Regions from separate parts of the Nocardioides sp. NPDC054178 genome, predicted to be linked through region 3. Evidence: predicted binding sites of a transcription regulator. Region 3 holds the regulator's gene; each other region holds the start of a gene.
What was found. The regulator LexA, encoded in region 3, represses DNA repair genes until DNA is damaged. The targets are predictions, from matches to a motif close to TCGAACANNTGTTCGA.
Positions count from the first base shown of each region.

Region 1 (4,388 bases), on a different contig from region 3:
TGATCCGGTAGTCCTGGCAGAAGCCGACCGAGCGCCCGTTGACCTCGATCACCCAGAACGTCACGGTGGTCTTGCCGTCGATGTCGGGCCCGTAGTTCTCCCTCACCCACTCGGGCGTCGGCTCGCCGTCGACGGCGTACCAGCGGTGAACGTGCTCGGCGTTGAGCCAGCGGATCAGGTGGGGCAGGTCGCCGCGGGTCATCGGCCGCAGCGCCACCACCGGCATCGGGTCGGAGGAGAACTCCTTCACCTCACCGGAGAGGTCCACGGCGTACGCAGGCCGCCCGGCGATCCTCGTCGCCGCCGATGCCCAGCTCTCCCCCGGGCGCGTCACGCCGCCGAGACGGTGGGTCCCGGTGTGGACGGCGACCGGCGTGAACATGCACCCAGGCTAGCCGTGAGGAGTCAGTGGGCCTGGCCGCCACGGCGGTCGACGAGCGGCGGCTGGGAGGACCACGGGAAGTCGATCCAGCGGTCGGTCTTCTTGTAGACGTAGTCGGCGTTGATCACCGTCCACGGCTTCTCGAAGATCACCGCCGTGCGGGCCTCGGCCACGTGGCCCTCGCAGAAGTCGTGGACGATCTCCAGGGTCTTGCCCGTGTCGGCGACGTCGTCGGCGATGAGCACCTTCATCCCGGTCAGGTCGACGGCGGCGGGGGTCGGCGGGAGCATGATCGGGACGTCGAGACGCTCGTTGATGCCGGTGTAGAACTCCACGTTGACCGCGGACAGGTTCTTCACGTCGAGGGCGTAGCCCAGGCCCATCCCGAGGGCCAGGCCGCCGCGGGCGATGGAGAGCACGATGTCGGGCTCGTAGCCGCTGTCGACGACCTTCTGGGCGATTTCGCGCACTGCGGTGCCGAAGAGGTCGTAGGTCAGGATCTCGCGCTCTTGCTGCTCACTCACAGATCGGATTCTGACACGAGACCGTCGCCACCATCGTCATCGGCCAGAGCGAGCTCCTCGCGGACGATGCCGTAGGCCACACCGGCGCCGTATCCCTTGCGGGCGAGCATCGCGACCAGACGCCGGGTCTTGGTCTGGTCGTCGAAGCGCTCCAGGGAGCGCAGCTTGCGCCGGACCATCCGCCGGCCGGCCTCACGCTCGTCGTCCGGATCGATCTCGTCGAGCGCGTCACGGGCCACGTCGTCGTCGATGCCCTTGCGGCGCAGCTCTTGGGCCAGGGCGCGTCGGGCCAGGCCCTTTCCGGGCTGTCGGCTGGCGATCCAGGCTCTGGCGAAGGCCTCGTCATCGATCAGGCCGACCTCTTCGAAGCGGTCCAGCAGCTGGGTCGCGAGGGCCGCCGGAACCTCCTTCTTCTCCAGCTTGTCGGCGAGCTCCTTGCGGCTGCGCGCCTGGCCGGTCAGGGCGTCGAGAAGGATCTTGCGGGCGATCGCCTCGTGGTCGGGCTCGGGATCGTTCTTGGGGTCTGCTGGGTCTGCTGGGCGGGGGTTGCGCGAACGGGACCGTGTTGGCCTCGACACGCCGTCGCTCCTTCGTCGCGACGACGGCTCGACCGACGGGGGCGAGGGCTCGACCAGCGGGGTCTTGCCGGCCCAGGCTTCGACGCCGAGGGAAACGTCCCCCAGCCAGTCGGGCGCGGGTCGCTCGTCCACCCAGGGATCCTGGGTGGACGAGCGGTCACGCTTCGACGAAGCCACTGGTCAGACTGGTCTAGAAGTCCTCGACGCCGGCAGGCTCGGCGACGGGCGCCTCGCCGTCGGCCGGGGCGTCGACCGTCGGCACCACCCCGAGCTTCTCCAGGATCCGCTTCTCCAGCTCGTTGGCCAGATCCGGGTTGTCCTTGAGGAAGTTGCGGGAGTTCTCCTTGCCCTGACCGAGCTGGTCGCCCTCGTAGGTGTACCAAGCGCCGGCCTTGCGGACCAGGCCAGCCTCGACACCGACGTCGATCAGGCCACCCTCGCGGGAGATGCCCTTCCCGTACATGATGTCGAACTCCGCCTGCTTGAACGGCGGGGCCACCTTGTTCTTCACGACCTTGACGCGGGTGCGGTTGCCGACCATGTCGGTGCCGTCCTTGAGCGTCTCGATCCGGCGCACGTCGAGGCGCACCGAGGAGTAGAACTTCAGCGCGCGACCACCGGTCGTGGTCTCGGGCGAGCCGAACATCACGCCGATCTTCTCGCGCAGCTGGTTGATGAAGATCGCGGTGGTGCCGGAGTTGTTGAGCGCACCGGTCATCTTCCGCAGCGCCTGGCTCATCAGTCGAGCCTGGAGGCCGACGTGGCTGTCGCCCATCTCGCCCTCGATCTCGGCCCGGGGCACCAGCGCCGCGACGGAGTCGATGACGATCAGGTCGAGCGCACCCGAGCGGATCAGCATGTCGGCGATCTCCAGGGCCTGCTCACCCGAGTCGGGCTGGGAGACCAGCAGGGCGTCGGTGTCGACACCGAGGTTCTTCGCGTATTCCGGGTCGAGCGCGTGCTCCGCGTCGATGAAGGCCACGATGCCACCGGCGCGCTGCGCGCTGGCGACCGAGTGGAGGGCGACCGTCGTCTTACCCGAGGACTCCGGACCGTAGATCTCCACGACCCGCCCGCGGGGCAGACCGCCCAGGCCCAGCGCCACGTCGAGCGCGATCGAGCCGGTCGGGATCACCTCCAGCGGAGCCCGGGTCTCATCGCCCAGCCGCATGACCGAGCCCTTGCCGAACTGCCTCTCGATGTTGGCGAGAGCGGCGTCCAATGCCTTCTCGCGATCACCTGCCGCCATGTTCTTTCCTTCCTGAGGGGCAGACTTCTTCCCCTTGCCTGCCGCTTGTCCACGTGTCTTCGTCGTCATCAAGGCAGACGCTAGACGGGACCACCGACAGTTTTGAACGGGACCCTCTGGCACGGTGTTTCACGACCCGGTTTTTGCCTGGGCGATAGCACGAACCACGCTCCACCTACTACCACACACTAGCCCGAACAAGCGTTCGATGTGAACACCTGTTCGGGCGTGTCGAGGTCGCCGGATCCTCAGTGACCCTGCATCTCCACCTGCTCGGCCGCGTCCGGGCCGCCGCCGATCTCGTCAGCGATGGCGACCGACAGGCCACCGAGCATGAAGGCGATGATCACCGCCGCCAGAGCACCGCTGGAGAAGGCAGGAATGAAGCGGCGTACGCCCTCCTGGACCGGCTCCGCGCCGTGGTACTGGTGCGTGAGCGCATGTCCCTTGCCCCGCTGGAGCAGGTAGCGGTTGACCGGGAACGCCGCCACGAAGGCGACCGCGAGGGCAATCATCATCCCGACCCAGAACACGACGTTGACCAGCCCGGCGTCCATGGCCCCGGGGATGAGCGCCATGACCAGGTTGTCGACCAGCTCCATCGTCGCGATCGAGAGGGTGTCGGCGGCGAGCACGACGCTCAGCGCCGCACCGAGCGCCACACCCGACTTGAGCAGCGGCAGGGTCGAGAGGGCGTAGCCGAACACGAACGCCAGCGTGACGGCCAGGACGATCGTCCACCCCGTGCTGAGGCCGACCGCGGTGCCGATCATCAGCCCGGCGATCTCGCCGATCGCACACCCGGTGAGGCAGTGCAGCGTGGCGCTGGCGGCCATCGCGTTCACCCCGCCGTGCCCGGAATGCCCGGAGTGGTCGCCGTGACCCTGGTGACCCTCGTGCATCGAGTGCTGATGCCCGGCGTGGTCGTGTCCGGCGTGCACGTGCTCGTCATGCGACGTCATGTCGCTCCCTTGCTCGATCCGATCGGTGTTCCTACTCCTCAATTCATACCCCATGGGGGTATACGACCGCAAGAGATATCAGGTCGATGGCCCGCTTTGTCGAACCGTGAGCGACTCCCTAAGGTGTGCTGTGTGTGGACGGCGGCGCGACGCAGGCGGATGACCCGGGCGCTCGTGCGCGCCGGTCTGCTGACCGCGGCGATCGTCACGGTTGCCGGCCTGCTGGCCATGCATGCGCTGAGCCTCCACGGCACCGGCACCGACGGCGAGCACGGCACCATGAGCCTGCCCGCCGCCCACGTGGGGCACACCCACGCCCTCGACCACGCAGCCCACGACACCGCCGACTACACCGACGACGACACAGCCGACGACGCCGGACACCCCGGACACCCCGGCGGTGAGGGACGCACGGCGATGATGCTGTGCGCCGCGTTCCTGATCGCGGCGGGTGCGCTGCTGCTGAGCGCGCTGTGGCGGCGTACGCCTGCCTGGTGGTTCGCCCACTCCCACCTCCGGTCCCGGGCCACCGGGTCCACACCCTTCCGCACGCATCCCGCGACCGGCCCGCCGCCGGAGTGGGCGTTCTCCGTCATCAGGTGCTGAGCGGTCCTCTTCCATGGACCCCGAAAACAGCACGTGACAAGGAGAAACAACAGATGCGTACGCACCACCCCCTGATTCGCACGACCT
Region 1 is NZ_JBVJKY010000009.1:275,562-279,949, reverse strand. Features, by position in the region: gene ACZ6WN_RS27110 (GNAT family N-acetyltransferase) at 1-382, opposite strand, end outside; gene ACZ6WN_RS27105 (phosphoribosyltransferase) at 406-906, opposite strand; gene ACZ6WN_RS27100 (regulatory protein RecX) at 903-1,616, opposite strand; gene recA (recombinase RecA) at 1,675-2,733, opposite strand; gene ACZ6WN_RS27090 (DUF4396 domain-containing protein) at 2,982-3,695, opposite strand; gene ACZ6WN_RS27085 (hypothetical protein) at 3,855-4,301, shown strand; gene ACZ6WN_RS27080 (DUF305 domain-containing protein) at 4,355-4,388, shown strand, end outside.
Region 1: recA (recombinase RecA) is a predicted target of LexA. The motif match lies at 2,927-2,942, and genes of this name have one in related genera.

Region 2 (4,388 bases), on a different contig from region 3:
TCGCCAGCCCGGGCACGCTCTCGAGCAGCACGTGACCCTCCGAGAGGAGCGCGATCAGCAGCGCCGTCCTGAGCCGCTCCTGGCCGACCACACGGCTGCTGAAGGCGGTGCTGACCCGCCCGACGATCTCCTTCGCCCGGGCGATCTCCTCGGCGGATGGCGGGGCGAGGGGTGGTGCGGTGGTGGTCAAGGCGGCTCCAGAGGCGTCGGCTGTCGATCCCATCCTTTCCTACCAGCGTACGGAACGCATCTGGGGGCCGCCTCAGGACCGGTGATATCGGGCTCCGGCAGGTCCGGGTACGGGAGCGGTACGGGTTCGTGGAGGTCGTGGGAGGCGCCACCATGATGAGCCCAGAGTTCCTCGGAAAGGACATTTGTCGTGCCCCACCACCCCTATCGGCTGCGTACGTCGATCGTTGCACTGGCGCTGGTCGCCGGGCTGGCGCCGATCGGTGCCGTCGTCGCCTCGACCCCGGCGCCGGCAGAAGCTGCCGCTCCGATCCGGATCAGCATCGCGGCGATCGAGTCGGCGACCTCCTCGTTGAGGGCCGAGAGGGCCTATCTCTCCTCGCACCGCACGAGGAAGGCGTGGCAGGCGCGGACCCCGCGCGTGACCAGCTACTTCAACCAGATCGAGGGCCAGCTGATGGGGCGCTCGTTGCGGGCCGTACAGACGTACGAGGCAGCCTTCCTCGCCCGTGCGAGCAGGCGCCAGTACGCGAGCGGGCTCAAGGTGCTGGCCACGTTCATCGCCAGGATGAGCGCTGCGGTCGCCAACTACCGGCGCACCGGCATGCTCAGCATTCGGCCCTTCGGCTGATCCGGGACCCGCCTCAGAAGACGTTGCGGGGGCGGAACTGGACCGAGATCCGGGGGCCGGCGGAGGAGACCTTGGGGATGGCGTGCTCCCAGGTGCGCTGGCAGGAGCCGCCCATGACGACGAGGTCGCCGTGGCCCATCTCGATGCTCATCCCCTTGCCGCCGCCGTGGGGGCGCAGCGCGAGCCGGCGGGGGTCGCCGACCGAGACGATCGCGACCATCGTGTCGTGGGTGCGGCCCCGGCCGATCTTGTCGCCGTGCCAGGCCACCGAGTCGTGGCCGTCGCGGTAGTAGCAGCAGCCCGCGGTCACGAACGGCTCGCCCAGCTCGGGCAGGTAGTGGGCGGTCAGCCGGCCGCGGGCCTCGGCGAGCCGCGGGTGGGGGAGCGGGTCGCCCTGGCCGTAGGTGTGCAGGAGCCGGGGTACGTCGACCATGCGGTCGTACATCTGCCGGCGCTCCTCGCGCCACGGGACGTCGCTGACCAGCGCCGCGAAGACGTCGTCGGGATCAGGCAGCCAGGCTCGGGAGATGTCCACCCAGGCGCCACGGTCCAGATGGATCCGCTCGTAGGTCGTCTCGGTGGTCTCGTCGTCGGTGGGGGCGAAGAGGGTTCCCTGGAAGTCCACCCCTTCATCGTACCTCGCGATCGAACATGTGTTCTACTGAGATCGGACATCGTCATTTCGTTGCAGCCGAGCTGCCTCATCTCGCTGCAATGTCACAACTTGACCAAACTCGGGACGTACGCGAGGTGTAGACCTACGCTCAGCTCATGGTCCGGTCGGTCGAGGGAGAGCGGTCGCTCAAGCACGTCCAGATCCGGGAGTACGTCCGGGAGCTGGTCATCGGCGAGAGCCCCGGTGCCTCCGCGCCCTCAGAGCGCGAGCTGGTCCAGAAGTTCAGCGTCGCCCGAGCCACCGTGCGGCAGGCGCTCGACGCGCTCGTCGCCGACGGTCTGCTGGTCCGGATCCCGGGCCGGGGCACCTTCGTGGCGCGACCGCCGCGGGCGGCGAGCCCGGTGCTCGGTTTCAGCGAGGAGATGGCCCGCCGGGGGATGCAGGCGTCCTCGGAGACGCTGCTGCTCGGCCGGGAGAAGGCCGGGCCCACGATCGCCCGCGCGCTGGGCATCCAGGAGGGTGCGGCCGTCGTCCACTGGCGCCGTCTGCGCCGCGGTGACGGGGTGCCGATCTGCATCGAGGACGTCTACCTCGACGAGACGATCGTGCCCGGGATGCTCGAGCGGGCCGCGCCGGCCAGCCTCTACGCCGAGCTGGGCAGCCGCCAGATGCGGCCGTCGTGGGTCGACGACACCTTCCGTGCCGACGTGGCCAACATCGAGGAGGCCACCCTGCTCGGCCTCTCGGTCGGCGTCCCCGTGCTCCGCAGGCAGCGCAAGTCGGTCGCGGGGGACCGCTACGTCGAGGTGTGCCGCTCGGTCTACCGTGCCGACCGCTACGCGCTGCACCTTCAGCTCGGCCCTTCCTGAGGGGCCGGCCGCCGACTCAGAGGTCGCCGAGCGGTGCGACCACGTCGCCGCTCTCCTCGCAGACCCAGATCGGGTCCGGGCCTCCCAGGTCGGGGGTGATGTGGAGCGAGTGCACCGGTGACTCGGGCGGACAGGTGGTGCACACCGGCCAGCGCGCGGCGGCCTCGCCGTCGAAGAGCAGGTCCTGCACGTCCTGGGCGACCAGGCCGGCGACGTACGCCTTGCCCTCCGGCCACTGGTCCACCCACCAGCCGCGCTCGGTCATCGCGTCCTCGAGGGCCGAGACGGCTGCCGCACCGGCGAGTCCGCGGGCGTCGAGGTCATGGAGCACCCTCGCCCGAGCCTCGAACAGCACTGTCGTGTTCATCACGGACCATTCTTGCCGACCGGTCAAGGCGGTGGGTTCAGGCTGCTCCAGGGTGGACCCGGTAAGAATGCCCCGTGATCCTCATCGACCCGCCGAACGTACCCAGCCGCGGCCGGATGTGGTCCCACCTCGCCAGCGACACCTCCTACGAGGAGCTGCACGCCTTCGCGAGCCGGATGGGCATCCCGCCCCGAGGCTTCGACCGCGATCACTACGACGTACCGGCCGAGGCCTACGACGACATGGTCGCCGCGGGTGCCGTCGAGGTCACCTCCCGAGCCCTGGTCTCCGCTCTTCTCGCCGCGGGTCTGCGCCGCCGCAAACCCCGCTAGCCGCCCCGCCGGCCGAAGCGTCACGTACGTCGGCCGAGGCGTCACCGCGGTGGCTACTCGGCCGACGCGGCTGACTTCTCGCCCGGCGGGAGTGACGCCTCCACGCTTCGCGCGGTTACTCCCTCGCTCGGCGCGAGCGGACGAGCAAGCTCGCCGCTCGACCTCGCTCAGTCGTCTCGGCTGGGGTGGACATCCGTCGGGTGGTGAGCCAGATGGCTGCCGCGATCAGCAGGCCGAGGCCGCCGCCGAGGACGAAGCCGCCCTGCCAGCCGATCAGGTCGATGGCGAATCCGGCGGTGGGGGCGCCGACGGCGCTGCCGAGGGTGATGGCCGAGCCGTGCCAGCCCATCACCTCGCCGCGTACGGTCGAGGGGACGCTGCTGGTGATCGCCTCGAGCGCCGCGGTCAGGGTCGGTGCGCAGAAGAAGCCGCTGAGCAGGAGCAGGACGGCGAAGGAGATCGGTCCCCACGCGAAGGCGGTCAGCACCGTCGTCGCGCCCAGCAGGACGAGCATCACCGCGGTCGAGGGGTGGCGGTTCAGGGCGCCGTAGATGAGCGCGCCGAGCAGCGAGCCGAGCGCCCAGATCGCCATCACGAGCCCGAGCAGGGCCGTCCGGTCGAAGTCGCGCATCGCGGCGACGGTGCCGAGGTCCTCGGCGATGAGGATGAGCGAGGCGGTGAAGGTTCCGGCGAGCAGCAGGATCACGCCCGGGTTCACCCACGAGGGGAGCCCGAAGCGGCGCCTCGGGACGCCGGCGTCGCTGGGGACGGCGTCGCCCGGAACGGTCGGCTCGCCCTCGGTGATCATCGGGTTGAGCAGCCACAGCACGACCGCCGCCGCGATCCCGAGCCACTGGATCAGCAGCAACGCCCAGGACGTGCCGAAGTAGCTGGCGCCGAGCACGCCGATGACCGGGCCGACCATGAAGCCGAGCTCGGTCATGATCGCGTCGGCGCTCAGCGCGGCGGTGCGCTGCCCGGGGCCGACGGAGCGGAGCATCACCTGGCGCACGATCGAGAAGGACGGGACGGTGAGGAGCCCCGCGATCGCGACCAGCACGAGCAGCGGAAGATAGCCGACCCAGGGCGCGATCGACCAGGCGATCGGCAGGACGGCCAGCGGCAGCAGGAGCGTACGCCGCAGGCCGAGGCGGTCCAGGAGCCGGCCGAGCCAGGGCGCGGAGACCGCCATCGCGATCGCGAGCACCGTCGAGACCAGGCCGGCCTCGGCGTAGGAGCGGTCCAGGGGGCCGACGACGTGCAGGGTCACGATGACAGAGGACGCCGGCATCGGGATCCGCAGGAACAGACCCAGCACGAGGATGCGGCGAACGTCAGGAATCCGCCACAGGTCGGCGTACGTCTGGAAGCTCACCGAGAGATT
Region 2 is NZ_JBVJKY010000002.1:390,340-394,727, reverse strand. Features, by position in the region: gene ACZ6WN_RS08570 (AAA family ATPase) at 1-190, opposite strand, end outside; gene ACZ6WN_RS08565 (hypothetical protein) at 380-820, shown strand; gene ACZ6WN_RS08560 (alpha-ketoglutarate-dependent dioxygenase AlkB) at 834-1,445, opposite strand; gene ACZ6WN_RS08555 (GntR family transcriptional regulator) at 1,592-2,305, shown strand; gene ACZ6WN_RS08550 (hypothetical protein) at 2,322-2,672, opposite strand; gene ACZ6WN_RS08545 (DUF4031 domain-containing protein) at 2,747-3,004, shown strand; gene ACZ6WN_RS08540 (MFS transporter) at 3,120-4,379, opposite strand.
Region 2: ACZ6WN_RS08560 (alpha-ketoglutarate-dependent dioxygenase AlkB) is a predicted target of LexA. The motif match lies at 1,466-1,481, and genes of this name have one in related genera.

Region 3 (4,388 bases):
GAGGCGCGGTCGCCGCCCTTGCCCGGCGAGTAGTGGACGCAGACCACGTCGCTGCAGGTCTGGGTCGCGGCACGGGGGCGGGCGAGCAGCTCACGGGCTGCGGTCTTGTTGGAGCCGTCCAGGGCGTCCTTGGCGTTCCACAGGTCGGTCAGCGCGATGGTCGCGTCGGGCCGGCCGGCGACGTGCCGCCCGGGCACGACCTGACGGGCGCCGCGCACCGACTGGCTGCGCCTGACCTTCTTGGCGGCGGCGAGCGCCTCCCGGGCCGCCTTCTCGGTCACCGGCTGCTCGGCGCCGGTGTCACCGCCGGTCCTCACCGAGGACGCCGGCGTCGACCCGGTTGCGGGCATGGTGGCGAAGAACGTCGCCGCGACCATGCCTGCGATCAAGACGAGGGTGCGCTGTTTGCGGTTGATCCGGCGGGCAATGTTTCGCATGAGATACCAGACGTTCGGGAAGGCAGACCTGGGCAGTCTAAGCGCAGAGCGCCGCTGTGTCCGGGGGACACGGCCTAGACGGGCTGGGTGACGTGATGAAGCCGGTTGCTTCCGGTTGCCGTGGCGTACGACCTGGTCCAGGTGGCCGTCGTGCCGGCGTCCTTGCGCTCGCCGATGACGTACCAGTCCATCTGGGCGCGCTCGCGGGTCACGTCGAGGACGGAGTAGCCGTGGTCGTCGAAGTTCAGGTAGCGGACGTGGCGGTTGGCGGTCCTGATGATGTTCTCGACCGTCACGCTGACCGTGCGGCGCGGCGCACCGAGGATGTCCTTGAGGTTGTTCGAGGTCACCGAGGTGGCCACGAGCTCGACGCCGGCGGTCCTGCCGAGCGGGTAGACGGCGGAGTCGTACGGCAGGTCGCAGGCCCACGCGGAGTGGATGTCGCCGGTGACGAAGACGGTGTCGGTGATCGCGTGGTCGCGGATGTGCTCGAAGAGCTCGGTGCGGTCGGCGGTGTAGCCGTCCCACTGGTCGACGTTGTAGGCGACGCCGTTGTCGGGCAGCAGGCCGGTGACGTCGTTGACCGGGGCGATCAGGCTCTTCGGGAGCGCGCCGAAGGTGACCGGCGCGATCATCACCGGGTTGCCGACGATCTTCCACCGGGCGTCGGTGAGCAGCCCGTCCTTGAGCCATGCCAGCTGCTCGTCGCCGGTGATGGTGCGGTCGGGGTCGTCGACCCCGGCGAGGTCGGTGCGGGCGACCTGCTCGGAGCGGTAGGAGCGCAGGTCGAGCATGCTCAGCTCGAGCAGGGTGCCGAACCGCAGCCGCCGGTAGATGCGGTCGTGGAGATGGCCGGCGGTCTCGACCACGGCGGTGGCGTCGACACGTATCGGCATCCACTCGTCGTAGGCCTGGTTGGCGTTGGTCTTGCGGTCGATCCAGTCGTACTCGCCGGGCTCGTTGTTCTCGGCGCCCAGCAGCCAGGCGTCGTTGGCCGACTCGTGGTCGTCCCAGGTGACGATCCAGGGCAGCCGGGCGTGGGCGGCGGAGAGGTCGACGTCGCGCTTGTACTGCGCGTGCCGGATCCGGTAGTCGGCCAGCGTGTGGAGCTCGTGGGCGGGCTCGTGCGGCCGGACGTCCTCGTTGGCCATGCCGTAGCCGTACTCGCCGGGAGCGTACTCGTAGATGTAGTCGCCGAGGTGGATGATCGCGTGCAGGTCCTCGCGCGCGGCGAGGTGGCGATAGGACGCGAACCAGCCGGCCTGCAGGTTGGAGCAGGAGACCACCCCGAAACGTACGTTCTCCGGGGCTGCGTCGGCGGCCGGCGCGGTGCGGGTGCGGCCGACGCGGCTGGTCTGGCCGTTGTAGGTGAAGCGGTAGTAGTACCAGCTCTGCGGGCTCAGGCCGGTGACGTCGAGCTTCACGGTGTGGTCGCGGTCGGGACCCGTCTGCTGGGATCCCTTCGCGGTGATGCGGTCGAAGTCGGCGGTGGGCGAGACCTCCCAGCGGACCAGGACCTGCTCGCCCTGCCCGGACCCCGGGGTCGCGTCCTCCGTCGGCGTGACCCGCGTCCAGATGACCACGCGGTCCGGGAGCGGGTCGCCGGAGGCGACGCCGTGCTGGAAGTGGTTGAGCGAGCCGCTGACGGCCTCGGCTGGGTCGGGAAGAGCGACGGCTCCGGCGGCGGTCGCCAGCCCGGCGGCGATGAGGGTGCGGCGGTCGATCTGCGTCTGGGTCACGCTGGAGCGAACGACGCAGCCGCCGGCCCCGTCATGGGCCGGCGGCTGCAGTTCACGCAGTGTTCCCGGACTGGTTCCGGGAGGTGTGACACGGGACTCAGAGGCTGCGCAGGACCGCCGTCACCTTGCCGAGGATCCTCGCGTGGGTGCCGTCGATCGGCTCGTACGCAGCGTTGTGCGGCAGCAGCCAGACCTTGCCGTCCTTGCGGGAGAGCGTCTTGACCGTCGCCTCGCCGTCGATCAGCGCGGCCACGATCTCGCCGTTCTCGGCGGTCGGCTGCTGGCGCACGACCACGAAGTCGCCGTCGCAGATGGCCGCGTCGACCATCGAGTCACCCGAGACCGAGAGCAGGAAGAGGTCGCCGTTGCCGACCAGCTGCTTGGGCAGCGGGAAGACGTCCTCGACGCTCTGCTGGCTGGAGGTCTCCTCGGCCAGGATCGGGCCACCGGCCGCGATCCGCCCGACCAGGGGAACCATGGCGGCGGCGGGGTTGGGGTTGATGTCGGCCTCGGCCGTGACCGTAGCCTCGGCCTCCTCGCCGGACATGGCCTTGCGGTGGGCCATCACCTCCGGAAGGAAGACCTCGAGAGCGCGCGGCCGCTTCGGGTCCTTGCGGATCAGACCACGCTGCTCCAGGGCACGGAGCTGGTGGGCGACGCTGCTGGTGCTGGTCAGCCCGACCGCGGCACCGATCTCGCGCATGCTGGGCGGGTAGCCACGCTGCTCGATGCTGTCGCGCAGGTGAGCGAGGATGCGCTGCTGACGCGGCGTGAGCCCGGTCGCGTCCGGCGGCCCGTCGGGCAGCTCGCGGACGCGGCTCTTCTTCGAACCGCCTGATCCGGTGCCTGTCTTCTGCGTGGTCATGTCACCACATTAGTCCCTCTGGCACCACGACATCAAACATTTGTTCGACGTCGTGGGCAGCGCGTGTCGGCGTTCGAAAATTCTTGGGGTCGCTACTTGCGTTGTTCGAACACGTGATCTACCTTCGAACATGTGCTCGATCGAACACGTGATCGAGCGACTTGTGACCAGGAGGCCGTGAGATGAGTGCAACCGTCTATGTGCTGCCCGTTGCCGAGCCGCCCCGCGAGGTGCGGGAGGTGCGCCGCTCGACCGTGCGGCTCACCCGTCGCGGACGAGTCGTCGTGTTCGCATTCGCGCTCGTCGTGCTCTTCGGGATCGCGCTGATCGGGGCGCGGGTGGCGTTCGCGGTGGAGAACGGTGCCGGCACCGATGCCGGATTTCGTGGCCCCGCCCCCGCCGCCCACACGATGGTCGTCGGCGATGGCGACACGCTCTGGGACATCTCCTCGAAGGCCGTCGCCGGGACCGACGCCTCGATTCGGGAGATGGAGCAGACGATCAAGGAGCTCAACTCTCTCGAGTCCTCGATGCTCGTGTCCGGGCAGACGCTGATCATCCCGACCGCGCCGTAGGGCGCCGCCACAGATGTCCGGCTGCTCCTTCGACCCCTGGCAGCCGGCTACCGGGGAAAGAGTGAGAGTGCTGCAGACGATGGGAAGCGTCTGCAGCACTCTCGCGTATCCGGGTCAGTGGCGCCCGCGGTAGGGGGTGTCTGGCTCGGCCGGCGGCCACTGCTTGTTGCGGGTGCTGTGCCGCGGCGGCCACTCGTCGTCCGGCTGGACCGGCGGGTCCTGGGGCTGGCGCTGGGTGGGCATCGCCTGGGTCGCGGCGGGATCCTCGGTCAGTCGAGCCCGGGAGCCGGTCTGGCCGTAGCCGGCCGGGGCCGGATAGGCACCCGACTGATACGGCGCGGAGCCGGTCTGCTGGGTCGGGTAGCTGTCCGTGGTGTATCCGGGCGAGGCGTACCTCGGGGTGCTCTGCGGCGTCGACGTCGGCGTCGGCGGGCTGGAGTAGTAGGAGGGCTGGGCGGGTGGCGGGCTGGTCGGCGGCTGGTAGGCCGAGGCGCCGTAGGCGGCTCGGCTTCCGGTGGTGCCGTAGCCCTGGTCGCTGCCGGGGTAGCCGTAGGGCGACTGGGAGCCGGTGTCGGTGTAGGCCGAGCGGTTCGTGGTGTCACCGTAGGGCGGCTGGCTCCCGGTGTCGGAGCTGTGCCGGCCGTAGGAGCCGGTGTCGTCGTAGCCGTAGGAGCCGGTGCCGTAGTAGTCCTGCTCCGGGTAGGCCTGATCGGAGTAGGTCTGATCGGGGTAGGTCTGGTCGGGGTAGGCCGGGTCCGAGTAGTCCTGCTCC
Region 3 is NZ_JBVJKY010000001.1:1,010,395-1,014,782, forward strand. Features, by position in the region: gene ACZ6WN_RS04900 (MXAN_6640 family putative metalloprotease) at 1-437, opposite strand, end outside; gene ACZ6WN_RS04905 (alkaline phosphatase D family protein) at 512-2,176, opposite strand; gene lexA (transcriptional repressor LexA) at 2,274-3,041, opposite strand; gene ACZ6WN_RS04915 (LysM peptidoglycan-binding domain-containing protein) at 3,224-3,616, shown strand; gene ACZ6WN_RS04920 (hypothetical protein) at 3,731-4,388, opposite strand, start outside.